DNA from 3 places in the Rhizobium sp. CFBP 13726 genome. Region 3 is predicted to be linked to each of the others. Evidence: predicted binding sites of a transcription regulator. Region 3 holds the regulator's gene; each other region holds the start of a gene.
What was found. Region 3 encodes PhoB, which activates phosphate uptake and scavenging genes when phosphate is short. Its sites were predicted from a motif close to TGTCATNNANCTGTCAT; they were not measured.

Region 1 (9,840 bases), on a different contig from region 3:
AACCGAGTCCGGAAACTTTGCCGGTCTGCACGAGCGCTTCGAGGCGGCGGGGCTTGGTTACGAGGACATCACCGAAAACGAGATCCTTGCCAACCTGATCATCTGATTTTGTCGAAATCGCACCGGAATGGTCTTCGGATTCCGCCGGTGCCGAGCAAAGGGTAGCACTCATCCATGGCTTCGTTTCTTTCCTCTCTTCTTTCGATGTTTTCCGGCCCGAAATCCGAAACCGCGCCCGCACGGGAAGCCGAGCCGCAGATGCATGCCGAATGCCGCATCTATCCTGCACCGATCAAGGAAGGCAGCCAGTTCCGGCTTGCCGGCCGCATCGAAAAAGATGTCGCTGGCGAAACACTCATCCGCACTTTCGTGCGGGCAGACATGTTCACCTCTGCGGAGGACGCATCCGAATATGCCGTTCGCAAGGCACAGCAGATCATTGATCAGAACGGCGCCTCGCTGTTCTCGGATGGCGCCGTTTCGCGCTCTGCCTGATTGTTCGTCCGTCCCGTGAGATCCTCTATTGCGCCGCAGCAATTTACCGGCATAACTGGCGTTGCGATTATCTAACAAAGTCATGGCTTTGGGATGTGAACGCGAGGTCCGCCAGGCTTAAAAGGCGTGATGATGCAGGTTTTGAACCTCTTTCTGTTCGTTGCAGAAGCGATCGTCTATTTCACGATCATGGCCGCCTTCCTGCATTTCAGGCGCCAGCTTGGCCTTGGCGTGTTCTTGGCTGCGCTCGGTGTGATGCACTTCATGGAGACCTACCTCGCGGCGGTCTTCTATGTCGAGCTGCCGTTCGGGCTGGTATCGCCCGGATCGTCCGTCTTCTTCGCGGGCAAGCTGATGATGATCCTCCTCTTGTACTTGAAAGAGGATGCCTCGACGGTGCGCCAGCCCATCTACGGACTGTTTCTCGGCAATCTCCTGACGGTTCTCATCGCGCAGATCCTGCAGGCGCATCCGGTCGTCACCCTTCCTGCGGGACGGCCTGCCGACATGGTCTTTCTCAACGAGATGGGCTCACTCATGGTATGGGGCACGGCGCTGCTCTATATCGACGCCATCGCCATCATTCTTCTCTATGAGCGTTTCGGCCGGATCTTCAGGCGCCATATCATCCTGCGCTTTGCCGTCAGCGGTGCGATCGTTCTAAGCTTTGACCAGCTTGCCTTCTATTCCGGACTGCGATTGCTGTTCGACGCGCCGCTATCGGTCCTGTTCGGCGGTTGGTACGCCAAAATGCTCGCGGTGATCATCTATTCCGTGCTGCTGCTCGCCTATCTCAAGGTCGAACAGATCCCGAGGCTTGCCTTGTCGCGGCGCGAAATTGCCGACATTTTTCACGATCTGACGTTTCGCGAGCGGTATCAGGCGCTGCTTGCCACAAGCGGCGTCGATCGGTTGACCGGCGTTTTCGATCGCAACCGGCTGGAAGCCGATGCGCCGGCGATGATCAAGCAAAGTATCGACATGCGGCAGCAGCTCAGTCTCGTGATCATCGACGCAGACCGGTTCAAGGACGTGAACGATCTCTTCGGTCACATGAAGGGGGACGAGGTGCTCAAGGACGTGGCAGCACAGCTCAAGGCCCGAACGCGGCCGCGCGATCATCTCTCGCGGTTCGGCGGCGAGGAGTTCGTGCTGATCCTGCCGAACACGAACCACGAAGGAGCCTTGGCGCTCTCCGAACGGCTTCGCCAGGATATCTGCGCGTCTGTCATCAGGCCGGACGGCAAGTGCATCACCGTATCGATCGGAGTGGCGACCACGTCTGACGATGGCGACACATTCGCCACGCTGTTCGGCGTTGCGGACCAACGCCTCTATCACGCAAAGAAAGACGGCCGGGACAATGTCCACGGCCGTCAGGGGCGTCTCGTCTCACCAACCGGTGTGGACGTCTAGGATCAGGCGGCCAGTGCAAGCTGCTGCGTGCGATCCTGTGCGGCGGCAATCGCCTTCTCGTACGCTTCCGGACCGAATGCGGTACCTTCAATGTAGATCACTTCGACATCCGTCATGCCCATGAAGCCAAGAACCGTCTTGAGGTAAGGAACGGCGTGGTTCATCGCCATGGCCGGGCCTTCCGAATAGATGCCGGCGGCCGACAGAACCACATAGACCTTCTTGCCGGTCGCAAGTCCCTGCGGACCTTCGGCTGTGTAGCGGAACGTCATGCCGGCGCGGGCAACGTTGTCGATCCAGCTTTTCAGCGTCGAATAGATATTGAAATTGATCAGGCCCGTGGCAAGCACGACCGTATCGGCGGCGAGCAACTCGGCGACGAGTTCGTCGGACAGTTTCGCTGCTGCCGCTTCCTCGGAATTGCGAGCGTCTGCGGGCTTGCGGATCGCAGATGTGGTCACGGTGTCGAGATGGGCGATCGGGTTCTGACCCAAATCACGGGTCACAACGGTCGCGCCTGGATGCTGGACCTTCAGCTTGTCGACAAATTCCGTAGCAATCTTTGTCGACAGCGATTCGTTGCCGCGAGGGCTGGATGTCACGAGAAGGATGGATGGCATTGCTTTGTTTCCTATGAATTTCTCGACGGTGGGAGACTGGAGGTCGCCTGTCTGAGAAGACAAATAGGAGTAGACGGCAATCGATGGAATGGGGATAATGTCGAAGCTTTCCATCTAAAATCTGGATAGGTCACATGGACGCGAATCCCACCCTCGATCAGCTGCAGGTCTTCATCGCAGTTGCCGAAAGCGGCAGTTTTTCGGCAGCCTCACGTCTGCTGAACCGGGCTCAGTCGGTTGTCAGCTACACGATTGCCAACCTCGAGACGCAGCTCGAAATTCAGTTGTTCGACCGGGCCGGGGCGCGTCAGCCAAAACTGACCGAGGCCGGACGGGCGATGCTGATGGATGCGCGGCGAATTGTTGCCGACCTGCAGATCATGCGGTCTCGGGCAAAGAGCATCACTCAGGGATTGGAAGCCGAGATCACGCTGGCCGTCAGCGTGATGGTGCCGGCCGACGCGGTGGTAAGCCAGCTACGCGAATTCCGAGAGAAATTTCCAAGTGTCGCCCTCAACCTCAGCGTCGGGGAACTCGGCATGGTGATGGGCCAGGTCATCAGTGGGCGGGCCGGTATCGGCATCGGTGGCGCTCTCCTGAAGCAGGACGATTCGCTGGTTGCCGAAAGGATCGGTCATTCCTACCTCTTGCCGGTCGCAGCGCCGGATCATCCATTGGTGGAGCTCAACCGCACACTCACCCTTGCCGATGTGCGCGACGAGACGCAACTGGTCGTGACCGACGCGTCAGGGCTTACCGCAGGGCGTAACTTCAATGTCTTGTCCTACAAGATCTGGCGCATCAGCGACATCGCCACCAAGTATCAGCTGATCAAGGGTGGGCTTGGTTGGGGTGGGCTTCCAGCCTCCCTGGTGCTCGATGACATCCGCAACGGCGATCTGGTCGCGTTGGATATCGACGCGTACGAGCAGGGGCAATATCCGATCTACGCCTTGCGAAAGGCATCCAATCCGCCCGGACCCGCGGGACAGTGGTTGATCGAATCGTTTGCAGCCAAGCTGTCCTCATGTCCAAACCATGATGACCTTCCCGAACTCCTGAAGCAGGAGCCGGAAAGGACGTATTGGCAGGCTGCCGAATAACGCGGGTCCTCGGCCGGACGACTGGATGGGACGCCTCAGAGAACCAGTCTGAACTTCGCGAAACCGTTCTCGCCGTCGCCTGCATCCTCGATCTTCGTCCCCTTCAGACTGCCGGCAAACTGGCGCGCCTTGGGTCCGGTCTCGAACAGGGCCGTGGATCCGGGCTGCGCCTTGAACGACCAGTTGTCGTCGGCCGAAGGATTGATCGTCCCTTGATCGATGATGTAGCGAACAACGACGTCGCGGTTGGTGTCGGGTGCGACGAAAATGACCTTGTCGCTGGCGATCTCCGGAAACTTGCCGCCACCGCCGGCACGGTAGTTATTGGTGACGACGACAAACTTCTGTGCAGGATCGATCGGCTTGCCGTCAAACATCAGGTCGACGATACGGTGAGCATTCTCGTCCAGTACCTTTCCGTCCTTGTCGAAGCGCGACGGCTGGGACAGGTCGATCTGGTAGGTCACGCCATCGATCACGTCGAAATTGTAGGACGGGAAACCGGCGTTGAGCAGCGGAACATCCTTTGATCCCGGCTTGACCTGGTTGAACATGCCAGCCGACATTTCCAGCCAGTTCTTGACCTGCGCGCCCGATATCAGCACGGCCTGAACCGTGTTGGGATAGAGATAGAGATCCGCGACATTCTTGATGGCGATGTCGCCGGTCGGGACGTCGGTGAAGTAATCCGCACCGCCGCGACCGCCGGCCTTGAAGGGAGCAGCGGCGGACAGCACCGGGAGGTCCTTGTACTCGCCATCCTTCAGCATGTCCTTGATGTACCAGGTCTGCGCATTCGAAACGATCTGCACCGATGGATCATCCGCGACCAGCGCGAAGTAGGAATAGAGCGGCGCGGATGTCTTGCCGACCGGACGGCGAATATAGGCAAGCGTCGCCTCGTGTTCCGGCTTGATGGCCGCGGTGACCTCAGGCTTGTCCTTGACGTCGGCAACGATCTTGCGATTTTCGTCGCGGTGATAGATCGGTCTGACTTCCGAGGTGGAATCGACGATCTTCCAGCCGCTGCCATCCTTTTCGATCAACAGGTCGATCAGACCCATATGGGAGCCCCAGAACCCGGCCATGACGGCGGGCTTGCCCATCAGCGTGCCTTTCTTGGCATCAGCGCCGGCAATGCCCTCGAAATCCTTTGGACCCGGGAAGACCAGATGCTGGTGGCCGGTGAAGATCGCATCGATACCCTCGATCCCTGCGAGATAAAGAGACGCGTTTTCCATCCGATCGCTCTGGCCGGAACCATCGATGCCGGAATGGGAGAGGGCGATGACGATGTCGGCGCCTTCCTCCTTCATGACGGGCACCCAGGCCTTGGCAGCATCGACGATATCGCGCGTCTGCGCCTTGCCCTCAAGATTCTTGCTATCCCAGGTCATGATCTGTGGCGGCACGAAGCCGATGAAGCCGACCTTGATCGGGGTCGACTGGCCGGAACCGTCGCGGATCTGCTTTTCGATGATCACGTAGGGTTTGAAGAAGAGATCGTCGTCTTTGGCGTTGGAGGCAAGCTGGCCCTTGGTCAGGTTGGCGCAGACATGCGGAAAGCCGGATCCTGCAAGAACCTTGAACAGGAAATCGAGGCCGTAGTTGAATTCGTGGTTTCCAAGCGTGCCGACGTCATATCCCAGCACGTTCATCGCAGTGATCACAGGATGCTTGTCGCCCTCCTTCATGCCACGCTCATAGGCGATGTAGTCCCCGAGCGGATTACCCTGCAGGAAGTCACCGTTGTCGATCAGCATCGAATTTCCGGCTTCGGCTCGAATCGAATCGATGATCGAGGCGGTACGGGCCAGTCCAAGTGTGTCGTTCGGCTTGTCGGCATAATAATCATAAGGGAAGACATGCACGTGGATGTCTGTCGTCTCCATCAGCCGCAGATGCGCCTGGTTGGCGGCCGCGCGTGCCGCAAACGGGTGGAGCATGACCAGCGCCGATGTGGCCGCAATGCCACCGAGAAGGGATCGGCGCGAGACCGCATGATTTTCGAAAAGGTCTTTGGTAAAAAGCGACATCTAATATCTCCCTCCGGATCACTGATGGAGGCGAGCTTAGGCACAATAGCCCAAGGACGCATCCCTTAAATGACGGTCGGCGAAAGTTCGGTGACTGCCGGGTAATGACGCGACGGTCAATCCGGATCGGCCGCACCGCGCGCCGCAGATAGCTCGAAAAAAATCCGCCACAAAAACCAAAAGGATATGACTTAGATATATCTGGCAGCTTGCAGCGTTGCGAAAATGTGCTAGTTTTAGATATATCGAAAGATACTCTAAAGGAGAGTAAGATGTTTCAACGATTTGAAGCCCACAGAAGCTGCAACGCCGATCGCTCGGGCTTCGAGGGACTGTTCACCATACGGGGCGGTCCGTTCAGCAAAGGCTTTGCGGGTAGGGGCTTTGGCGGAAAAGGCGGGCCGGGCGGTGGTCGTGGCTTCGGCGATGATGGCGAGGGTCGTATCGGTCGCTTTCTGATGCAGGGCGATCTCAGACTGGTCGTCCTGGCCTTGATCGAGAAAGAAGCCCGCCACGGCTACGAGATCATAAAACATATCGAAGATATGACGTATGGTTTCTACGCACCCAGCCCCGGCGTCATCTATCCGACGCTGACCTATCTTGAAGAAGCCGGTTACGTGACGGCTGAAGCGGATGGCAACAAGAAGCGTTACACCATCACTGACGAGGGCCGTGCGCACCTCGATGAGAACCGCAGTTTCGCAACGACCATCCTCGAGCGCTTGTCCGAGCTGGCTGAAAAGATCAAGCAGAAGCAGGAACGGCACGAACACCACCGCGATCACGACAGGGGGCCACATCATGACCGCGGCCCGGCTCTGCCGCGCAGTGTGGAAGCGGCGCTTCTCAACCTGAGAGAAGTGTCGGCTCGCAGGATCGAACAAAACGACAAGGCTGCGGGCGATCTCGTGCGGCAGCTCCTCGATTTTGCCGAAAAGCTGGAGCGGGACGGCGGAGACCCGCAGGCATAAGGGGCTCCTGCTAAGCCGCGTCAATCCGGCACTGGAAACAGTTGTTGCGGGCCGAACGAACGTGGACATAGGCGATATCGGCGCGTTGAAGCAGGTCTTCGGCGCGCCGCATGATTTCGGACGTCGGGGTCACCGCACCCGTGCCATAGACGATCCTGTTATCTTCTGCATAACCCCGGACGATGTAATCGGGACTGACCAGAATTGGCGGTAGAACCTCTTCCGCGATAAACCGTGGGCAGGGCGTCTTATGCAGGAAGATGGGACCGGTTTCGGCATAGGGCTGCGTTGTCGGAAACGGTCGATAGGCAAGAACGAACAGGCTTTCGCCCGCGTCGATATTCCTGAGACAATGGCGGCAGGGATATCCGGGACCATCCGAGATCATGGTCTCCGGCTGGTGTCCGTAGGAATCGCTGCCTCCGTTCCATAGATGCTCTGCGTGGTCACCCGGGATCGCGTTGAAGATTGGCATGGTCGTCTCCTTTTCTATATATAGGAGATGACCCGTCGGGCTTTGAAGCGCCACCCGATCCTTGCGCGAGCTAGCTGTCCAGCACCTTTACCAGTTCCGCGCTGGTCATCGGCACGATCTCGGCCTCGTATGTCGAGACGGGCGAAAAACCCATCATCTGGTAGAGCTGCAGCGCTCGGGGATGGTCGAGCGAATTGGTGGTGACGGTGACCTTCTCCGGGTTGTTCTGCCACGCAGAATAAAGAGCCTGCGTCAGGAACCACTTGCCGATGCCGAGCCCGAGGGCCCGTTCGAACAGGCCGAAATAGGACAGCTCTACGACGTTGTCGTCAGTAGAGTTCAGCTCGTAGAAGCCGGCTGGCGATCCGTCGACTAGAAGGATCGTGATCGAACAGCGCGGGTTGTGGATCGCGGCCGCAAGCTCGGCGTCGGACAGCCGCAGCCTATCGTACCAGTGCCAGCGTTTGCCGACTTGCCGGTATAGGTACCGGTAGAAATGCAACGGCACTTCGGTAGCGCGTATGATGGCGGTTTGAATGTTGGCCGGAATCGATATGCTTGTCTTGGGCGCGGCCGTCATTTCCAGAACGGTGACGCGCGCCTTCAGCGGTACGGGCTTTTTCGCCATCGTTACGCCTGCGACGAGATTGCAGGGGTAGGCTTAGCCGGTCCTGTCTCGATCGGCGTGTCCGAGCGTCCGCCCCATTCCGTCCAAGACCCGTCATAAAGCGCGTTGTCCTCATGCCCGAGCGATTCCAGCGCAAGCGTGATGATCGCAGCGGTAATGCCCGAACCGCAGCTCGTCACGACCGGGCGCCCCAAATCGATTCCCGCGGCTTCAATAGCCTGGCGCAGTTCGGGTATCGTCTTCAGCTTGCCGTTTGTCGAAAAGCTGCTGGAGGGAGCGTTGACGGCACCCGGCATGTGACCGGAGCGCATGCCAGCGCGGGGTTCCGGCTCTGTGCCGGTAAAGCGTCCGGCCGGCCGTGCATCGGCGATCTGGCTTGTACGATCGCTGACGAACGACATCATCTGATGGTAGTCGATGACCTTGTCGAGGCGAAGCTCCGAATCGAAATTGGACGCAACCGGCGAGGGGATTTCGGTTTCGAGCGCGCGCCCTTCCGCCTTCCAGCCATCGAGGCCACCGTCCAGGATAAACACCTGTTTCGCACCCATGATGCGGAACAGCCACCAGCCACGCGGCGAAGAAAAGATGCCCGGACCGTCATAGATGACGATGCGGTCATTCTCGCTGATGCCGAGCTTGCCGACAGCATCGGCAAACACATCGGGCGAGGGCACCATATGTGGGAGGCCGGTGGAATGATCCGCGACTTTGTCGTGATCGAAACGCACGGCACCGGGAATATGCCCTGCCGCATATTCGGCATCTGCATCGCGGTTGTGGGCAGGCAAGTAGAAGGAGGCGTCGACGATTCTCAAATCCGGGCTTCCGAGCTCGTTTTCGAGCCACTCGGACGAAACGACGAAACGGCTGGTGTCGCTCATGTCAAAACTCCTACCTTGATAAAACGCGGTATTCGGTGAGAAACCGGTTCGGACAAACGAGTGTCTTCAGGCATCCGCGGCGATATCGCCGAACCGGATCCGGAAGCGACGGTTTTCCTTGCCCTTTTTCTCGATTTTGGAAATGTGGATAGCGCCCACTTCCCCGGTGTTTGCAACATGTGTGCCGCCGCACGGCTGGCTGTCAACGCTCGAATCCTCGCCGATGCAGACAAGGCTGACGCGCCCGAGCCCGACCGGCGGCCGGACGTTCTTCGATTTGACGATGCCAGGGTTGGCCGCCAGTTCCGCGTCGGTGATCCATTGCAGGTAGACCGGATGGTTCTGCGTGACGAGATCCATCAAGCCGGCGGTCACCTCGTCCTTGTCGATCACGGCCGTCATGTCGAAATCGACACGCGATTCGTCTTCGCCGACTGCGGCACCGGTGATCGGGTAGGAGCAGACGACCGACAGCAGATGGCAGGCCGTATGCATTCGCATCAGCTTGTGCCGTCTGTCCCAGTCGACATGCATGACAACAGTTTCGCCGACCGTCGGCCGCGGCTCGCCTTCGAGTGGAACGTGGACGACGATGTCCTTCGTCTCGCCGTGCCGTGTCTGGCCAAGCTTGATCCTGGTTCCGTCGGCGCGCTCCAGACTGCCGGTATCACCAGGTTGCCCCCCAGATGTCGCATAGAAGCAGGTGCGGTCGAATTCGATGCCGCCATCCTCATGGATCGCGGTAACAACCGCCTCCAGTGTCGAGAGATAGAAGTCGTCGCGATAGAGGAGTTCGGTTGCCATCGGTTCTGTTCTCTGCGGTCGGTTTCAGACGGTTTCGAACGGAATATCGATCTTGGTCTTCTTCGTGAGCCAGCCCGGAACCGGCAGGCCCTTGGACTGCAGAAAATCCGGGTTGAAAAGTTTGGACTGATAGCGGTTGCCGTAGTCGCAAAGGATCGTCACGATCGTATGGCCGGGACCGAGATCCTTCGCGAGGCGCATCGCGCCAGCGATGTTGATGCCGGAAGAGCCGCCAAGGCAAAGCCCCTCGTTCTCGATCAGATCGAACACGATCGGCAGCGCTTCAGCGTCCGAAATGCGATAGGAAAAGTCAGGCGCAAACCCTTCGAGATTGGCGGTGATACGTCCCTGACCGATGCCCTCGGTGATCGAACTTCCCTCGGATTTCATCTCGCCGTGCGCATA
Region 2 (9,840 bases), on a different contig from region 3:
GACGTTGAGAAGGGCTGAGCGGGCCATGCGGGAAATCCTGATCGTATGGTCCCGAACATGCATCAGCCGGGACGTGTCTGTGGCGAATTGTCTTGATTGGCCGGTTCAAGACCACAAAACCAAGGGAAATTCAAGTCGAAGCCGACAAAGCCCGCGTGAACGGACAAAATGCGACATTGCCCGCCTGCCTGCGATCTGCCAGAACGCCGGCTATCGAGATTTTAGGAGTATCACCGTGAAGATCGCATTGCCATTCGGCATCAGCCTCGGACTTGTGGGCGTGATGACCATGCTGTCGCTGGGTCTGATCTCGGCGCTGCCGGCCGATACCCAGTTGCCGATCCACTTCACCCTGACCGGCACACCGACCAGCACGGCACCGGCCATGATCGCGCTGCTGCTTCTGCCGGCCTGCGCTCTCTTCGTGACAGCCATGTTCGCACTTGGCCCCCGCATGGGCGGCCGTATCAAGGCCTCGCCGGGCATCTACCTGATCGTCTGGCTGGTAACGCTGCTGATCCTGGCGCTTGCCCACGGCTTTATCATCCGCCACGCCCTTTTCACGCTGGCGGCGATGAAGGCGACGGCCTGATCACGTCAATTACTGGCGTCGGAAGCGGTTCGCCGCGTCTATCGCCTGGCGCTGCTGCTCGTCGTTGATGCCGAGGTAGAAATCCTCTAGCGCCGCGTCCTGAAGTCCGGCGCGACGGGAAAGCACATACCACTTGGCGGCCTCGACCGGGTTCGGTCGTGTCCCCAGCGCCTCGATATAGAGATGCGACAGCTTGTTCTGGGCAACCACATTGCCGCGATGGGCCGCAATCCGCAGCCATTCGAAGCCCTTGTCGTAGTTGCGTTCGCCGCCGACGCCGTTGACGAACCAGATGCCCATGTCGAGTTGCGCCGTGTCGAACCCGGCCTTCGCCGCGCGCTCCAGCCAACGGCGAGCCTCGGCCTTCTTCTCCTCGGGCACGCCCTTCATGTTCACGTAGAGCTGGGCCACCGCATATTGGGCATCGGCCACGCCCTGCTTTGCCGCCCGCTCGTAGAAGGGCAGCGCCAGCTTGAAACCTTTGTCGCCAGGATTGTCCGACACCAGGATCTGGCCCCAGTTGAACTGCGCCGATGAATTGCCGGCTTCCGCCGCCTTGCGCATATAGTCGTCGGCCTTCTTTTTGTCGGCGGGCACGTAACGGCCGCTCATCAAAAGAAGCGAATACTGGAACATGGCGGCAGGATCGCCGCGCTCGGCAGCCTGCCCGTACCAGAAGGCCGCGGTCTTTGCGTCGCGGTTGATGCCGAGCCCCTTACTCATCATTTCGGCGACAAGCGTCTGCGACGCCGCATCGCCGGCCGACGCACGCTTCAGTGCGACATCGAGCGCCTTGACGTACAAGCCGCGCTGGAACGCACCATATGCCTCGTCGATCGGGCCCGTATAGGGCTTCTCCGGCGGCAGTGGCGGCAAGGTCACGCCCATGCGCTGATAGAGTTCGACACCGGCGGACGGCACGATGCCATCGGGCTGTGCACCGCGTTCGACGCCCATTGCATCCGGCGCGACCGGTCTCGTCACCACCTGACGCGACTGCGCCGCCGTCGGCCCCTCCTGCTCCACCGCACCGGGTTGCTGCACCTGCGCAATTGCCGGATGCGGCAAGACGGCCGACGCGGAAAGGCTGGCGGCAAGCATCAGGACGGTGGATGAGGCGCGACGAATCGATGGCATGGAGACCATCAAGCCTCAAACCGTGGCGCTTTTTCGTCCAGATCGGCGTTGACCAGTCGAACTGCTTCCTGCGGTCCTTGGGGATGATCGAAGACAGCCAGTCTCAAAGCCACGAATTCCGCTCCGTTTTCGGCAACCTCGAGCGCCGAGGAAATGTCCGTGCCGCCCATGGCGATGCAGGGAATTTCCACCATCGAAGCCCACCATTCCGCAAGCGCGACGTTCTTCGGATGCGCCTCCGGCTTGATGTCGCCATCGAGCTTGCCGAAGAAAATATAGTCGGGGCGGCGCTCGCCCACTTCGAGCGCCGTGTGACGCTCGGATGCACCACCGGCGCCGACGATCATCTTCGGGCTGAATTTCTCGATCGTTTCTTCCAGCTCTTCCATCGAACCGGCCATATGCAGGCCATCTGCCTTGACGCGACCTGCGACGCGGCTGTCTCCGGCGATCAGCGCTGCGGCACCCGCAGCCTGGATCATCGGCACCATGAGTTCGGCGCGGTCCTGGAACGCGGTATCGTCTTCATCGTATTGCGGCAGGATCACCGAGGCGACATCGCCGCCCGCAAGCGCCTTCTCCAACCGGTCCGCCTGCGCTTTCGCATCCGCATCCTGCGGCACGATCAGCACCAGACGGCAACGCTCTTCCTGTTTCTTCATGTTTCTTCCCATGCAGCGAACCGCAACCCGGCGATCCGCACTCGTTTTCTCTTGAATGATTCGATAGACCGGAAGGATTGCGCAATCAACCGCTCATCCCATCTGCCCGCCTCAACGGTGCAAGCCTGAAGTGCCCATGCCAGACATATTTTCCTCCGATACGCTCAGCCTCGCCTTCTTTGCCGCAGCGGTGCCCGCCGTGATGCTGGTCGGGCTTTCCAAGGGCGGCATTGGCGGCGCGATCGGCCTGATGGGCATGCCGCTGATGTCGCTTGCAGTCGACCCGGTCAAAGCGGCGGCGATCTTCCTGCCGATCCTGATCCTGATGGATATCGTGGCGCTTTGGTCCTGGCGCCATTTCAACGACAGAAAAACCCTGCTGATGATCCTGCCGGGCGGTGTCATCGGCATCGCGCTCGGCTGGGCAACATCGGCCTATGTCTCCGACGACGCATTGCGGATCGTCATTGCGGCAGCAACGATCTTCTTCGCCCTCCGCTACTTCTGGCAGGTCTACGGCCCGGCTAAGAACCGTCCGGCCGCCGCACTGCCGCATCGTCCGGCGGCCGCCACGTTCTGGGGCGCGCTGTCGGGCTATGCCAGTTTCGTGGCGCATGCCGGCGGCCCGCCCTTCCAGATCTACGTTCTGCCGATGAAGCTGGATCCTAAGAAATACACCGGGGCCAGCATCCGCTTCTTCGCCATCGTCAACGCCGTCAAGATCATCCCCTATTTCCTTCTCGGCGCATTGGGGGCCGAAAACCTGACGATCTCGGCGACATTGCTGCCGGCAGCCCTGGTCTCGACCATGCTCGGTGCCGCGATCGTCAAGCATCTGAAGTCGGAAGTGTTCTATCCGATGACCTACGCGCTCGCTCTCGTTGCCGGCGTAAAGCTACTGTGGGACGGCCTGCCGATCTGACCGGTCCATCCGAACATCATAAAAAACCCAATTACAATAAGGCCTTCCGCCGGTCGCGAGACACGAAAACGGTTGATGCTTCGTCAAGTTATGCTTAGCTTCAAACTATGACACTCGATCCGTTTTCAGCCATTGCCGATCCGAACCGGCGCCATCTCCTCGAAGAGCTGAGACGCGCGCCGAAAACCGTGAATGAACTTGCACAAGGACTGCCGATCAGCAGGCCGGCCGTCTCGCAGCACCTGAAAGCACTGCTGGACAGCGATCTCGTGACTGTCACACCAGAGGGAACGCGGCGCATCTATGCCGTGAACGGCAGCGGCTTCACCCGGCTCAACCTGTGGCTCGACCAGTTCTGGACGTGAATTCTGGCCGCGACTGTGACGTTACGACCAGAACTGTTGCTTTTAGTCTTGGAATTTATCGTGCCGCTGTGGGCACCCTCTCACGAATGTACGTGAGGCGCGTGGCGCTTTTGATCGCCTAATGACGGGTGTCGGTCTTTAACCGCTCCACCTCGTCTTTGATGCGCAGCTTGCGGCGCTTGAGCTCTGCGATCTCACGATCGTCGGCGGATGGAGATGCGAGAACGGACTGGAGTTCCTCTTCGAGGTCGCCGTGCTTCTTTTCAAGCGATGCGATATGCGCCTGGACGGTCATGTGGCATGTTCCTTCCTTAGGTACCTGCCTTGGCACTCCTCTGAGCCAAGGCTTCAGGTTTGCAACAGAAGTGTGACACGGTTGGTCCGCTTTGTCGAAGGAGAAATCATGGTCTCTCAGCGGCAAATTCGTGGCGTCGGCTAACTTCCAGTTAACGCGGTTTGATGGTAGGAGCTTGCGGATGAAGCCGGGGTTTGCAAAAAGCCGGCGTAAAAAATGGGGACTGAGCATGCGTGATCAGGAACAGGCGGATAACCGGCTGGTACTCGCGAAACTTCGCCAGGAACACGAAGATTACGACGCCGCGATCAATGCCATGATCAAGGTCGGCTGTGAGGCTCTTCGCATCCAGCGCATGAAGAAGAAGAAGCTGGCCATCAAGGACCGGATGACCCAGATCGAAGACCAGATCATTCCCGACATCATCGCTTGAGTTCACCTTAAAGGGCCTGGAATGTCAGAAAGACCCGCAGTCGCCATCATCATGGGCAGCCAGTCCGACTGGGAGACCATGAAGAACGCCGCCGACACGCTTGATACGCTCGACATCGGTTACGAAGCGCGGATCGTCTCGGCACACCGCACGCCGGACCGGATGTACGAATTCGCCAAGAGCGCCCGCGACGAGGGCTTCAAGGTCATAATCGCCGGTGCAGGCGGCGCTGCCCACCTGCCGGGCATGACAGCGGCCCTGACGCCGCTTCCGGTGTTCGGCGTGCCCGTCCAGTCGAAAACGATGAGCGGAACCGACAGCCTCTACTCGATCGTCCAGATGCCAGCCGGAATTCCCGTCGGCACGCTCGCCATCGGCCGTGCCGGCGCGATCAATGCCGCCCTTCTTGCTGCAGCGGTGCTTGCCCTTTCCGACGATGACCTTGCCGACCGGCTCGACGCCTATCGCGCGCACCACACCGCATCGGTCGCCGAATATCCCATCGACGAAGCACCCTGAGAAACATCATGACGATCCGCACCATCGGCATAATCGGCGGCGGCCAGCTCGGCCGCATGCTGGCGATCGCTGCCGCACGCCTGAACTACCGCATCATCATCCTTGAGCCGCAGGCCGACTGCCCGGCCGCCCAGGTCGCGAACGAACAGATCACGGCGGCCTACGACGACAGGGCGGCGCTGGCCGATCTCGCCAGCCGCTGCGACGTCGTGACCTACGAATTTGAAAACGTACCGGTCGAGGCAGCCGAGTTCCTGCAGCAGTCGGTTCCGGTCTACCCGCCGGCCAAGGCCCTGGAAGTGGCGCAGGACAGGATTGTTGAAAAGCAGTTCCTCAACGGCTGCGGCATCGAGACCGCAAGGTTTCACGCGGTCGACAGCCAGTCCGATCTCGAAGCGGCGCTTGCAGACTTCGGCGGCAAGGGTGTCTTGAAGACCCGCCGCATGGGCTACGACGGCAAGGGCCAGCGCGTGTTCCGCTCCAGCGACGACAAGGCCGATGGCGCCTATGCGGACCTCGGCTCGGTGCCGATGGTTCTCGAAAGCTTCGTGCCCTTCGAGCGCGAAATCTCGATCATCGCCGCGCGTGCCAAGGATGGCACGGTCTCCTGCTACGATCCGGCCGAGAACATCCACCGCAACGGCATCCTTCATACCTCCACCCTGCCCGCGACCATTCCAGACACGACCGCGCAGACCGCGCGCAGTGCCGCCGAAAAGCTCCTCGCTGCCCTCGACTATGTCGGCGTGATCGGCATGGAATTCTTTGTGATGGCCGATGGCACCCTGATTGCCAACGAGATCGCACCGCGCGTGCACAATTCCGGTCATTGGACAGAGGCTGCCTGCGTGGTCTCGCAGTTCGAGCAGCATATCCGCGCGGTGGCCGGCGCAAGCCTCGGCGATCCGCGCCGTCATTCCGATTGCGTGATGACCAACCTGATCGGCGACGACATCCTCGACGTGCCCGGCTGGCTCGCGAGGACCGACGTGCTGGTCCACCTCTACGGCAAGACGGAATCCCGTCCGGGCCGGAAAATGGGCCATGTCACGGAGCTGAAGGGGCGGAAAACCCGGTCATAAAGTGCGTCACAAGGTTGACACGCATCCAGCCACGGGTTATCTGCACGCCAACCTGAGCGCGCCCCTCGTCGACAGATAGGCGGCACGCTTTCGATTGATAGAGACAAGCGGCTCTTTGAGCCCACAGACTTCTGGACCAGTACAATGAAGATCAAGAACTCGCTCAAGGCGCTGAAGGCTCGTCATCGCGATAACCGTCTGGTTCGCCGCAAGGGCCGCGTTTACATCATCAACAAGCAGAACCCGCGCTTCAAGGCCCGCCAGGGCTGATTTGCGCTGATATCGACGGGTTGTCCGGGCACGCCTGAGACGATCAAATTGTCGGTAGCGTGAAATTTCGGGTTTGACCTTCGGCGCATGCGGATTACTTTATCCGCATGCGCTATTTTCGTTCAAGCTTCGTGATCCTTGCTGTGTGTGTTGCGGTGCCTGCCTTTGCGCAGACGCTGCCCCAGCCCATGCCGCCATCCCAGCCGATGCCGCCCGCTCCGCCGCTGGAAAGTCCGCAGCAGGGCGTTCCGGAGGCAGCACCGAATGCCGGCCAGCCTCTAAACGCCAGGGTCGACCCACTATTTGCGGCACTGAAACGTGAGCGCAATCCGGAAAAGGCGCGCGGCATCGCCACGCAGATCGCCATGAACATGGGTGAGTCGGGCAGTCCCACAGTCAATCTCCTGATGGGCTGGGCGGCCACGGCCGCCAAGGAAAAGCGCAACGCCGCCGCCCTCGACTTCCTCGACCGCGTCACTCTCATCGATCCCGCCTATGTCGAAGGCTGGAACCGCCGCGCCACAATGCATTACGCGATGGGCGACCAGCGCAAGGCGATGGCCGATATTGCCGAAGTGCTGAAGCGCGAGCCTCGCCATTTCGGCGCTCTGGCCGGTCTTGCCGGAATCCTCACCGAAGCCGGACGGGACAGCCAGGCGCTGAATGCGTGGGAGCGTTATCTCGACATCTACCCCGCCGATCGCGAGGCGCAGGAAGCTGTGACCAAGCTATCCGAAAAGATCGCCGGCAACCGAACCTGATGGGCCGCCATGGGGATTGTACCTCTCATCTTGTCTCTCATCGCATTCGGCTTCGGCTTCACGGCCTGGAAGGCGAAAGCGATCGAGGCCAACCTTCCGAACGACGGTGAACTCACCGATCTCGGCGATATCCGTATCAACGCCCTTCATGTCGCAGCCCCAGCCGAGAGCGACCTTCCCCCCATCGTCTTCATCCACGGCGCCAGCGGCAATCTGAAGGACCAGGAAGCAGCGTTCCGCAGGCCGCTCGAAGGGCGCGCCGAAATGCTGTTCGTCGACCGTCCCGGTCACGGCTATTCCGAGCGTGGCGGCGAAGAGAACGGCTTTCCGGATGGCCAGGCCGAAACGATCGCTCGCCTCATGGATCGCTACGGCATCGAGAAGGCGATCATCGTCGGCCATTCCTTCGGGGGTGCGATCGCCACATCCTTCGCGCTCTACCATCCGGAAAAGACGGCAGGCCTGCTTCTTCTCGCGCCCGCCACCCATCCCTGGCCGGGCGGCGTCGACTGGTACTACAATCTCGCAGCCCGCCCTTATCTCGGACGCCTGTTTACCCGCTTCCTGGCGCTGCCTGCCGGGCTGGTGCTGATGGAGAAGGCAACCCATGCCGTCTTCCATCCCAACCCCCGTCCGGACCGCTACCTCGACGGCGGCGCCACCGCACTGGTGTTGCGGCCTGAGAACTTCCGCAACAACGCGATCGACGTCGCCAATCTCAACGACTACGTCACCAAGGTCGCACCGCGCTACAGCGAGATCACCGCACCGACGCTGATCATCAACGGCGACAGCGACAAGATCGTCTCGATGGATATCCATGCGAAGGCGCTGACGGCCGCCGTCGCCGGCGCCGAACTGGTCGTCATCCGCGGCCTCGGCCACAAGCCGGATTACCTCGCGACCGATCTCGCCATCGCCGGGATCGAGAAGCTTGCGGGTCACCACCGCGACCTGCAGTCCGTTGCCCGCAGGGTCGAGGCGCGACTGGCGAAAGTGGTCGACGAGCCGATGCCGGACATGGATTTCTCGATCGAAAAGACCTGAAACGACAACGGCCGCCGGATCACTCCGACGGCCGTTTTCATTTCACGCTGTTGATAGCGGGTTTAAACCCCACTCTGCCCATCTGCACCGATATAGGCGATGCGCAGCATGTTGGTGGCGCCAGGTGTGCCCAGTGGCACGCCGGCCGAGATGATGATCCGGTCGCCCGGCTTACCAAAACCTTCGGAGGCGACGATGCGGCAGGCGTTGTTGACCATGTCGTCGAGGTCAGTCGCGTCGTGGGTGACGACGCAGTGCATGCCCCAGCCGATCGACAGTCGACGCGCGGTCTTGACGCTCGGCGACAGTGCCAGGATCGGAACGTTCGGACGCTCGCGCGAGGCGCGAAGGCCTGTTGTGCCCGACGATGTGTAGGTGACGATCACGGCGAGCCGCAGCGTCTCTGCAATCTGGCGGGCAGCAAGCGAGATCGCATCGGCACCGGTTGCTTCCGGTGTGGCGCGCTGCGCGTAGATGATGCTTGGATAAAGCGGATCATCTTCCACCTTGCGGGCAATCGACGCCATCATCGAAACGGCTTCGACCGGATACTGACCGGACGCCGATTCGGCCGACAGCATGATCGCATCGGCACCTTCGAACACGGCGATCGAGACGTCGGAAACTTCGGCGCGGGTCGGAACCGGCGCGCTGATCATCGATTCCAGCATCTGGGTCGCGACCACGACCGGCTTGCCGGCACGGCGACATGCGCGTGTCAGCTGCTTCTGGATGCCGGGGACCGCCTCGATCGGCATTTCGACGCCAAGATCGCCACGGGCCACCATGACGGCGTCGGAGAGATCAATGATCTCATCGATCCGCTCGAGTGCCTGCGGCTTTTCGATCTTCGACATGATGCCGACGCGGCCACGGGCAATCTTGCGAACTTCTGCGAGATCTTCCGGGCGCTGAACGAAGGACAAAGCGACCCAGTCGACATCGTCGGTCTCAAGCACGGCATCGAGATCGGCTCGGTCCTTGTCGGTGAGCACGCCAACGGCGAGCAGCGTATCGGGAAGGCTCACACCCTTGCGGTCGGAAATGCCGGTGCCGGCAACGACAGTGCAGGTGATCGACGTGCCGTCGACCTTTTCGGCCCGCAGCGCCAGCTTGCCGTCATCGATCAGCAGGCGATCGCCGACCTTCACCGATTCGAGAATTTCGGGATGCGGCAGGAAGACTCGGTTCTCGTCGCCGGGAGCCTCGTTATTGTCGAGTGTAAACGTCTGGCCTGGGACCAGCGTCACCTTGGTATCGGCAAACTTGCCGACGCGCAGTTTCGGACCCTGGAGGTCGGCGAGGATGCCGATCGGGCGACCGGATTTCTTTTCGACGGAGCGAATACGCTCGATCAGCGTCCGCATCATCTCATGGCTCGAATGGCTCATGTTGATGCGGAAAAGATCCGCGCCTGCCTCGTGCAGCTTGGCAATCATCTCCTCGTCGGAGGATGCCGGGCCGAGTGTGGCAAGGATCTTAACTTTGCGGTATCGCCTCATCAATTCTGGCCTTCCTGGGATCCGGACGTGTCTGAAAGCTGGACCATCCAGCTGCCCTGACGGCCCGTGTCATATTCCTTGAAACCCATGCGCTGGAAGCCACGGGTGAAGCAGTCGTCGACGCCGACGACCTTGAACTCGTTCTCGGCGACGCACATGTTGACGCCGCCGGTCCAGCGGCCGCCGCGGGCCGCGTCCTCGGCATAGAGATAATAATAGCGGGACTGCAGCTCGCCTTCGATCAGCGTCGCGC
Region 3 (9,840 bases):
GGTCGGGATCTGTTCGGACTGGCGGAAGTAGACGCCGGCCATTTCTTCAAGCGACGAGCCGTCCATCGGAACGATGCCCTGATAGGGCTGCATGCCGCGGCCCTGATCGATCGTCAGCGCAAGAAAGCCATGGCCGAGCAGTTCGGCAGGCGAGATCTTGCCGTTCTCGACGGCTTCGGCCAGTGCATCCTCGTCGTAGCGGGCATAGGCGCGCAATGCATCCGGCGTGGAGAAATCGGCAACAAGCAGGTCGACCGGGCCGTCACCCTTGGTCTGCATGGTGAACTTGCCTTCGAATTTCAGCGAAGTGCCCAGCAGTGCAGTGAGCACGACGGCTTCCGCCAGCAGCCGTGCGACAGGTGCCGGATAATCGTGCCGTCCGAGGATCGCGTTGAGGAGTGGCCCGAGCTGGACCGCACGGCCGCGCACATCGAGGCCATCCACCTGGAAGGGCACGACGCGGTCGTCGCCGGCAAAATCGAGTTCGTTCAGTTCAACAGTCGCTTCCGCCATGAGTTAACTCCTTCGCGCCGGCGCTCTCAGTTCCTCGAACGCTTTTACACAAGCGCCAGCCGCAGCGGAACCGCCGGCCGGGGATTTGAGAACGTTGACGATATCGTGTTGAAGCGCCGCACTCGTTCGGCGGCGCGCTTTGAAAGCCGTCAGATGGTGGCGGCTCTCATCGAATTCAAGTCGGAAGCGCTTTCGATCCTCAGACGATGCCGAAGCACCAGGCAAGGATCGACTTCTGCGCGTGAAGACGGTTTTCCGCCTCGTCGAACACCACCGACTGTGGTCCGTCGATGACCTCGTCGGTGACTTCCTCGCCGCGATGCGCCGGCAGGCAGTGCATGAAGAGCGCGTCCTTGTTTGCCTGATCCATCAGCGCCTTGTTGACCTGATAGGGCTGGAAGATGTTGTGGCCACGCGCCTTGTGCTCCTGGTTCATCGACACCCACGTATCGGTGACGACGACATCAGCGCCGGTGACCGCCCGTTCGGCGTCGTGGCAGAGCATGATCTCGCCGCCATTGTTGCGCGCCCAGTTCAGGAACTTGTCATGCGGCTCGGAGCCCATCGGCACGGCCATGTTCATCTTGTAGCCGAACCGCGCCGAGCCTTCGACGAGCGAGTGCAGCACGTTGTTGCCGTCACCCGTCCAGGCGATGGTCTTGCCTTTGACAGGACCGCGATGCTCCTCGAAGGTCATCAGGTCGGCCATGATCTGGCAGGGATGGGTATCGTCGGTCAGCGCGTTGATAACAGGCACGGTGGCGTGCTCGGCCATTTCCCGCATGCGGTTGTGATCGGTGGTGCGGATCATGATCGCATCGACATAGCGCGACAGGACACGTGCCGTATCGCCGATCGTCTCGGCGCGGCCGAGCTGCATTTCCGTGCCGGACAGGAAGAGCGTCTCGCCGCCGAGCTGGCGCATGCCGACATCGAAGGAGACGCGGGTGCGGGTGGACGGCTTTTCGAAAATCATCGCCAACATCTTGCCGGCGAGCGGCTGGTCTCCCTTGCCGGCCTTGAAGGCCTGCTTGCGGCTTTTCGCGTCGTCGAGAATGGTGCGAAGATCCTCCGGCGAAACCGCCGAAAGATCCAGGAAATGCTTTGGTGATGCCATGCTATCGTCCCCTATCGAGGGGAACCGTCACCGGCACCCCTCATCGCGCTCAGGCTGTTTTCTTGAGTTCTGCCTCGGTCAGCTTTTCCGCTGCCCGTTCGATCCGTGCGAGCCCCTCGCGGGCTTCCTCCGCCGTGATCGTCAACGGCGGCAGAAGGCGCACGACGTTATCGCCAGCAGGTACTGACAGCATTTTCTCATCGCGCATTGCAACGACCAGATCGCCAGCAGGCACCCTTGCCTTGATGCCGAGCATCAGGCCTTCGCCTCTGATATCTTCGATCACGTCAGGGAAACGGTCCTTCAGGCTTGCCAGTCCCTGGCGGAACACGAGCGCGACATCGCGGACATTTTCAAGGAAGCCATCGGCCAGCACGACGTCGAGCACCGCGTTGCCGCAGGCCATGCCGAGCGGATTGCCGCCATAGGTCGTGCCGTGAATGCCGGGCTTCATGCCGGAAGCAGCCTCTGCGGTCGCAAGGCAGGCGCCGAACGGGAAGCCGCCGCCGATGCCCTTGGCAACAGCCATGATATCAGGCGTGATGCCTGTCAGTTCGTGGGCGAAGAAGCGGCCGGTGCGGCCAACCCCGCTCTGCACTTCGTCGAGGATCAGCAGCAGACCCCGGTCGTCGCAGATGCGACGCAGCTCGCGCAGGAATTCCTTGTCCACGACGCGCACGCCGCCCTCGCCCTGGATCGGCTCGATCAGCAGCGCGCCGGTGTTTTCGTTGATCGCAGCATTGAGGGCGTCGAGATCACCGAACGGCACCTGATCGAACCCTGGCGCCTTCGGGCCGAAGCCTTCCATGTATTTTTCCTGACCACCGGCGGCAATCGTCGCGATGGTCCGGCCGTGGAAGGCACCTTCGAAGGTGATGATGTGGAATTTCTCCGGATGACCCTTGGAGAAATGATAGCGACGCGCCGTCTTGATGGCGGTCTCAAGCGCTTCGGCGCCGGAATTGGTAAAGAACACCTTGTCCGCGAAGGTGGCATCCACCAGACGGCGGGCCAGACGCTCCTGCTCCGGGATCTCGTAGAGGTTGGAAAGGTGCCAGACCTTCTCGGCCTGCGACTTCAGCGCGTTTACCAGATGCGGATTGGAATGACCGCAGGAGGTGACGGCAACGCCTGCCCCGAAATCCAGATATCGCTCGCCACCTTCCGTCACAAGCCATACGCCCTCGCCTCGATCAAAGCGCAAAGGTGCCCGGGCAAACGTGTCGTAAAGTGCGGCTTCAGCCATGGCGACATCACTCCTCTGGGTAGGTTCCGACCCCCCTCTCCAGACCTCTCCGGAGACCGGGAATGCGGCCTGAAAAATCAAAAATGCCGCCCACCGGGCGGCGCGGGCACTATCATGGCTAAGTGCCTCCATGTCAACAAAACTTGGTGTTTTATAGGGCTTTCGGGGCATACGCCGCGATGCAACCTGATGCTGTGTTGCGGCATTTCGGTCTGTGACAAAAATGACTCTTGAGGGCAGCAAGTTGGGGAAAACCGCGAAATCGATTCGCGGCGATTCGAGCGACTCTTGCCACGGAGTCAGCCACACACTAGGTTAATCCTCAATTACTAGAACGCATGCGGCGGAACTAGTCACCTCGAAGCATAGATTGCGTGGGTGCGGCGGATTTATTTCGCCGCAGAGGTGAACGGATTCTGTCTGCCAGCAACGTTCAAAGGCGGAGAACGGCATGAACTGGACTGATGAGCGCGTCGAGCGACTTAAAAAACTATGGTCGGAAGGTCTCAGCGCCAGCCAGATTGCAGCCCAACTTGGAGGCGTAAGCCGCAATGCCGTGATCGGCAAAGTGCACCGTCTCAACCTTCCGGGTCGCGCCAAAGCAGGCGGTTCGGCGTCGGCCAATCGCCCGGCATCCAAGCGCCCAGCGCCCGCAGCTCCGCGCGCGCCGAGCTTTGCCGGACGCGACACAGCCCGTCCCGCAGCACGGACGGTGGGTGCAAACGCCCTCAAGGAAGATCAGGACGTCAACGTCGCGGAGCCGGTGAAATACACCGCTTCCGGCAGCGTCGTCGTGCCGATCTCGCGCCGTCTGTCGCTGACGGATCTCACCGAGCGCACATGCAAGTGGCCGGTCGGCGATCCGCTGACGGACGACTTCCATTTCTGCGGTTGCGATGCGCAGGATGCGTCGCCCTATTGCAAATATCACGCGAAGCTTGCCTACCAGCCAGTGCACGAGCGCCGTCGTCCGGCTGCCCGCGCGTCCTGAGTCAGGCGGCTGCGGAAACAAGATCGAAGGCGGGCTCTGGCCCGCCTTTTGCGTTTTCGGCATGGCTGACTTGCGCTGAAAAAACTTGCCTCGCACTCCCTGGGCTCCTATTTCGGCCTCGAGAGAGGACGACCTCCCCCTGAATGGGCATAACGCCGGGACGACCCGGCATGAACCGCACCTAAAGGGGAAGATCATGCGCTCGATAAGAGACCGTATTCGCCACGCCATCAGCTTTGAAATCATCGGGCTTCTGATGATGGTGCCGCTCGGCGCTTTCGTCTTCGACATGCCGGCCGAACATATGGGCATTGTCGGCGTCGTGTCTGCGACGGTCGCGACCGGCTGGAACTACCTCTACAATCTGGGTTTCGACCGCTTTCTGCAGGCGCGACGGGGTACGACGCTGAAGACGCCTGCCTTGCGCATTGCTCATGCGGTGCTGTTCGAAATCGGTCTGCTGGTCGTGCTGATGCCGTTTATCGCGTGGTATCTGCAGATTACCCTTCTCCATGCGCTGACAATGGATATCGCGATCGCGCTGTTCTACGTGGTCTATGCCTATCTCTTCAATCTTGGCTACGACAAGCTGTTCCCGCTGCCGGAATGGAAGACCCAGGAAGCCGCCTGACCATCAGAGTTTCGGACGGTGCAATACGCCAGTCCGATGGAAGCCTGAATGTCTCGGCAAACCCGATCTCTCCGGCGCGCGTGATCCGCAGAGCCCGGGTTTCCTCTCGGCGGCCGATCCAGCCGACGCCAAGAGCGCGGTCCAGCAGCGCCGCACCCATTTGTCCCGCCAGATGCGGCCGTCGCTCGCTCCAATCGAGGCATGTCCGGCAGAGCGGGCGTTTCGAACGGGTCAGCTGTTCGAGATCGATCCCGAAATCACAAAAGAACCGTCTGCCCTCGTCGGTGATCAGGCCGGCTCCATCGCCGAGCAGCATGTAGCCGCTTCCTGTTAGGGCATCGGCGAGCGCGATGGCGAGACGGCCGGCCATGTGATCGTAACAGGTGCGGGCAAGCCGTAACGCTTCGTCTTTCGGGCCGACAGGATGATGGCGCTTCGGCCCATCCGCGGCGACTGCCATCAACGCGTGGATCGCGTGCGCGACTTCCGGAGAGGCAAGTCGGTAATAGCGGTGCCTGCCCTGCTTCTCGACCTCGATCAGGCGAGCCTGCGCCAGTTTGCCGAGATGGCCGCTGGTGGTCTGCGCGGTGACGCCGGCGTGGCGTGCCAGTTCGCCCGCCGTCAGCGCCTGTCCGCCCATCAGCGCGGACAGCATGTTGGCGCGTGCAGCATCGCCGATCAGGCTTGCAACTTCCGCAATCGTATTTCCTGAAACCATATTGGGCATGATCCAGTTCTAGCACCGGAAAACTTTGCCGTCAGCGGTCAACGGTTCGGCCGTCGTCGAAGCATTTCTTTTCCTGGTTCCGCTAAGAGGGGCGGAGATTGCATTCATGGGGACAGGAACTGGAATGGCGGACACCAAAACAAGCATGGCAACGGATCTGTTGCTGCTCCTCACGCTCGCGACGCTTTGGGGCGCGTCCTACACGCTGATCAAAGTCGGTGTGGAGACGATTTCGCCTGTCACCTTTATTGCCGTCAGAACACTGGTCGCCGGGCTCATTCTCGCTGCGGCACTACGCCTTCGCGGATTGAAGCTGCCGACCGACCGGCAGACCTGGAAGCTTTTCACGGTTCAGGCCTGCCTCAACAGCGCGGTCCCCTTCACCCTCATCGCCTGGGCCGAACAGACGACCGATGCGGGCCTTGCCACCATCTTGAGTTCAACGACGCCGATCTTCGCCTTTCTGTTGACGGCGCTGATCACCCGCCATGAAAGCGTCTCTGCGGCCAAGCTGTTTGGAGTTGCCGCAGGCATTGTCGGCATATGCCTGATCGTCGGCATGGAGGCGCTTGCCGGCTCGGGCGAGAGCCTCTGGGCGCAACTCGCCATCGTGGCGGCGACGATCTGCTATGCGGCGGCTGCCATCTTCGGCAAGAATTTTAAAGGATTGGACCCGATGATGCCCGCCGCGGGATCGCTGATTGCAGGGGCGGCCATCCTCATTCCCGTGAGCCTCGTGGTCGATCGGCCCTGGACGCTGACGCCCAGCGCCGATTCCATGCTCGCCCTGTTGGCGCTGGCGGTATTTTCGACGGCGCTGGCCTTCGTCATCTATTTCCGGCTGGTCCAGACGCTCGGCTCCGTCGGCACGACGGCGCAGGCCTATCTGCGGGTGCCGATCGGCGTTGGCATCGGCGTCGTGTTTCTCGGCGAAACGCTTGCCTCGACAGCCTGGCTCGGTCTCGCCTGCGTCGTGACCGGCGTGATTGCCATGACGCTGCCGGCTAGGAGACGCGGTGCTCAGGCTTCCATCGAGTAGCCGGCACCGCGGACCGTGCGGATGACGTCCTGCATGTTGGAAAAGTTGAGCGCCTTCCGGAGGCGCCCTACATGCACGTCGACGGTACGCTCGTCGACATAGATGTCATGGCCCCAGACGCCGTCGAGCAGCTGCGAGCGCGAAAAGACGCGGCTGGGCGACGCCATCAGGAATTCCAGAAGTCTAAACTCTGTCGGCCCGAGGCGAACTTCGCGGCTCTTGCGGTGAACGCGGTGGGTTTCGCGGTCGAGTTCGATGTCGCCGCATTTGAGGACGCTCGACAGCACTTCGGGTCGGGCACGGCGCAGCATCGCCTTGACGCGGGCCATCAGTTCCGGCGTCGAGAAAGGCTTGACCACATAGTCGTCTGCGCCGGTGGCAAGCCCACGAACGCGCTCGCTTTCTTCGCCGCGCGCCGTCAGCATGATGATCGGCAGGCGTTCCGTCTCCGGCCGCATACGCAGGCGACGGCAGAGTTCGATGCCTGAAACGCCCGGCAGCATCCAGTCGAGAATGAGAAGATCCGGAACGCGCTCCTGAAGCCTGATTTCCGCTTCGTCACCGCGAAGCACGGTATCGACCTCGTAACCCTCGGCCTCCAGGTTATACCGAAGGAGGACGCTGAGGGCCTCTTCGTCTTCCACGACTGCGATCTTCGGCTGCATTCCGACTTGCTCCGTCACTCGTCCCGAACCGCACTTAGATCCGCCAGATCCGCTCGCGCTGCTTCAGGTCATTGGTTTTGGCAGTTATCGTCCCGAAACCGGCAGGCGATTTCGGGAGAGCTGCATCATGTCCCGGCGGAGCCGAGCATGTTGGACGTATCGTCCTTCGGACGTTCGCCCTCCGGCTGTGCGCCGGTCGCGATGTAGTAGATGGTCTCGGCGATATTCGTCGCGTGGTCGCCGATGCGCTCGATGTTCTTGGCGCAGAACAGGAGATGGGTGCAGGTGGTGATGTTGCGCGGATCCTCCATCATGTAGGTGAGGAGTTCGCGGAACAGCGAGGTGTACATCGCGTCAATCTCTTCATCGCGCTGGCGGATGATTTCGGCTTTTTCCGCGGAGCGGTTGGCGAAGACATCAAGAACGTCCTTGAGCTGCACCAGCGCCAGTTCGGAAAGATGCTCCAGACCACGGGCGAGCTTGCGCGGGACGCCTGTTCCCTGCACGGCGAGCACGCGCTTGGCGGTGTTCTTACCAAGGTCGCCGACGCGTTCCAGGTCAGCTGCAATGCGCAGCGTGCCGATGATCTCGCGAAGGTCGGCCGCCATCGGCTGACGCTTGGCGATGGTGACGATCGCCTTGTCCTGGATATCGCGCTCGGCGTGGTCGAGAATGACGTCGTCCGAGATGACCTTCTGGGCCAGCGCCGAGTCGGAGTTGACGAGCGCACGCACGGCATCACCGCACATCTGCTCCGCCAGACCGCCCATTTCGGAAATCCGGCGGTTCAGGTATTTCAGTTCCTCGTCATAGGCCGAGAGAATATGGGTCGAAACCATGTGTCTGATCCTTGATGTCTGCAGTTGCGGCTGACGGGTTCTGCGCTCGCATCAGCCGAAGCGGCCCATGATGTAATCCTGGGTGCGCTGGTCATCCGGATTGGTGAACATCTTGTCGGTATCGTTTTCCTCGACCAGGTGGCCGAGATGGAACATCGCCGTGCGCTGCGAAACGCGGGCCGCCTGCTGCATCGAGTGGGTGACGATCACGATCGTGTAGTTGGCGCGCAGTTCGTGGATCAGTTCCTCGACCTTGGCCGTGGCGATGGGGTCGAGTGCCGAGCACGGCTCGTCCATCAGAATGACTTCAGGCGAAACGGCGATCGCACGGGCGATGCAAAGGCGCTGCTGCTGACCGCCGGAAAGGCCGGTACCGCCTTCATGCAGGCGATCCTTGACTTCTGCCCAGAGGCCGGCGCGCTGCAGGCTTGCCTCGACGATCGCGTCCATTTCCGTCTTGCCGCGGGCAAGACCGTGGATGCGGGGACCGTAGGCAATGTTCTCGTAGATCGACTTCGGGAACGGGTTCGGCTTTTGGAACACCATGCCGACCCGGGCACGCAGCTCCACGACGTCGATTTCCTTGTCGTAGATATCGTCGCCGTCGAGCGTGATCTTGCCGGTGACGCGGCAACCCTCGATCGTGTCGTTCATGCGGTTCATCGTGCGCAGGAAGGTGGACTTGCCGCAGCCAGACGGACCGATCAAAGCAGTGACGGTATTTTGGCGGACATTCAGGTTCACGTCATAAAGAGCGCGCTTGTCACCGTAATAAACGGAGACATCCTTGCCGATCATCTTATATGCAACGTCGTTCATTTTCTTGTCCAGCGCCTTCTCAGCTGCAGCTTCTGACATCATGTTCATTGCTTCCCCCTTCCTCTACCAACGCCGTTCGAAGCGGCGTCGCAAGAGAATTGCGCCAACATTCATCAAGATCAGGAACAGGAGCAGGATCATGATCGCTCCCGAGGTTCGTTCAACGAAGGCGCGTTCCGCCTCGTTAGCCCACATGTAGATCTGTACCGGCAGCGCTGTCGACGGATCCATCGGCGTGGTCGGATAGTTTGCCACGAAGGCGACCATGCCGATCAAAAGAAGCGGCGCGGTTTCGCCGAGGGCGTGCGCGAGGCCGATGATCGTACCGGTCAGGATACCGGGCATGGCAAGCGGCAGGACATGGTGGAAAATCGTCTGCATCTTCGAGGCACCGAGCCCGAGCGCTGCAGCACGGATCGACGGTGGTACTGCTTTCAGTGCCGCGCGGGTGGCGATGATAATGGTCGGCAGCGTCATCAGCGTCAGCACCAGGCCGCCGACGAGCGAGGCCGAGCGCGGCAGGCCCATGAAGTTGATGAAGACCGCGAGACCCAACAGACCGTAGACGATCGACGGGACCGCTGCGAGATTGTTGATGTTGACCTCGATCAGGTCCGTGAACCGGTTCTTCGGGGCAAACTCTTCAAGATAGATCGAGGCTGCGACGCCGATCGGCAGGGACAGGACGAGCACGATCAGCATCATATAGAAGGAGCCGATCAGAGCGACGCCGACGCCGGCTGCTTCCGGACGGCTGGACGCGCCGTTGAAGAAAATGCCGGTGTTGAATTCCTTGGCGAGCGCACCGCTGTCGGCCAGCTGCTTCATCCATCCGACCTGCTGGTCGGACACCTTGCGGCTGGTTTCCGCCACGTCGAGATTGATCTGGCCTTTCACGGCGCTGTCGATATCGCCGGCTGCCAGAAGCGAAACCGTCTGGGTCGTGCCGATGATCTCAGGATCGGAAACGACCATATCGCGCAGCTGGCCACGAACGCCGTCCGAAATCATCTGGTTGACGGCACGCAGACCCTGGCGATCGTTTTCGGCGACGCCCAGAACCTTCGCCAGCGCATTGCGGGCGACGATCGGGTAGTTGGCCGTCATCAGCTTGGCCGGATCCGTAGCCCGCACATTATCCTTGTCGATTATCTGCTGCGAGAACTCCACAGGGATGGTGATCATCGTCTGCTGAAAGGCGGTATAGCCCTTCGAGACGACCGACCACAGAAGGAGCATCAGGAACAGGATGC

Region 1: a site for PhoB is predicted at 5,750-5,766, ahead of IFT66_RS03770 (bifunctional 2',3'-cyclic-nucleotide 2'-phosphodiesterase/3'-nucleotidase). Genes of this name have one in related genera too.
Region 2: a site for PhoB is predicted at 4,035-4,051, ahead of IFT66_RS10940 (YdcH family protein). Genes of this name have one in related genera too.

The regions. Positions count from the first base shown of each region.
Region 1 is NZ_JACYUU010000001.1:766,283-776,122, forward strand. Features, by position in the region: gene ilvA (threonine ammonia-lyase) at 1-106, shown strand, start outside; gene IFT66_RS03750 (HlyU family transcriptional regulator) at 175-495, shown strand; gene IFT66_RS03755 (GGDEF domain-containing protein) at 625-1,911, shown strand; gene IFT66_RS03760 (FMN-dependent NADH-azoreductase) at 1,914-2,531, opposite strand; gene IFT66_RS03765 (LysR family transcriptional regulator) at 2,666-3,634, shown strand; gene IFT66_RS03770 (bifunctional 2',3'-cyclic-nucleotide 2'-phosphodiesterase/3'-nucleotidase) at 3,670-5,670, opposite strand; gene IFT66_RS03775 (PadR family transcriptional regulator) at 5,943-6,644, shown strand; gene IFT66_RS03780 (DUF1203 domain-containing protein) at 6,655-7,119, opposite strand; gene IFT66_RS03785 (GNAT family N-acetyltransferase) at 7,190-7,747, opposite strand; gene sseA (3-mercaptopyruvate sulfurtransferase) at 7,750-8,631, opposite strand; gene IFT66_RS03795 (alanyl-tRNA editing protein) at 8,698-9,435, opposite strand; gene IFT66_RS03800 (cysteine synthase A) at 9,460-9,840, opposite strand, start outside.
Region 2 is NZ_JACYUU010000002.1:758,558-768,397, forward strand. Features, by position in the region: gene IFT66_RS10910 (inositol monophosphatase family protein) at 1-27, opposite strand, end outside; gene IFT66_RS10915 (hypothetical protein) at 236-592, shown strand; gene IFT66_RS10920 (tetratricopeptide repeat protein) at 602-1,729, opposite strand; gene IFT66_RS10925 (thiamine phosphate synthase) at 1,738-2,391, opposite strand; gene IFT66_RS10930 (sulfite exporter TauE/SafE family protein) at 2,528-3,313, shown strand; gene IFT66_RS10935 (ArsR/SmtB family transcription factor) at 3,421-3,678, shown strand; gene IFT66_RS10940 (YdcH family protein) at 3,797-3,973, opposite strand; gene IFT66_RS10945 (YdcH family protein) at 4,203-4,406, shown strand; gene purE (5-(carboxyamino)imidazole ribonucleotide mutase) at 4,428-4,925, shown strand; gene IFT66_RS10955 (5-(carboxyamino)imidazole ribonucleotide synthase) at 4,934-6,007, shown strand; gene ykgO (type B 50S ribosomal protein L36) at 6,152-6,277, shown strand; gene IFT66_RS10965 (tetratricopeptide repeat protein) at 6,385-7,038, shown strand; gene IFT66_RS10970 (alpha/beta fold hydrolase) at 7,048-8,085, shown strand; gene pyk (pyruvate kinase) at 8,148-9,587, opposite strand; partial or broken gene IFT66_RS10980 (DUF1036 domain-containing protein) at 9,587-9,840, opposite strand, start outside.
Region 3 is NZ_JACYUU010000003.1:375,161-385,000, reverse strand. Features, by position in the region: gene IFT66_RS15915 (Hsp33 family molecular chaperone) at 1-513, opposite strand, end outside; gene argF (ornithine carbamoyltransferase) at 713-1,630, opposite strand; gene IFT66_RS15905 (aspartate aminotransferase family protein) at 1,680-2,876, opposite strand; gene IFT66_RS15900 (GcrA family cell cycle regulator) at 3,328-3,867, shown strand; gene IFT66_RS15895 (PACE efflux transporter) at 4,064-4,498, shown strand; gene IFT66_RS15890 (ArsR/SmtB family transcription factor) at 4,437-5,225, opposite strand; gene IFT66_RS15885 (DMT family transporter) at 5,350-6,264, shown strand; gene phoB (phosphate regulon transcriptional regulator PhoB) at 6,246-6,929, opposite strand; gene phoU (phosphate signaling complex protein PhoU) at 7,055-7,768, opposite strand; gene pstB (phosphate ABC transporter ATP-binding protein PstB) at 7,820-8,635, opposite strand; gene pstA (phosphate ABC transporter permease PstA) at 8,651-9,840, opposite strand, start outside.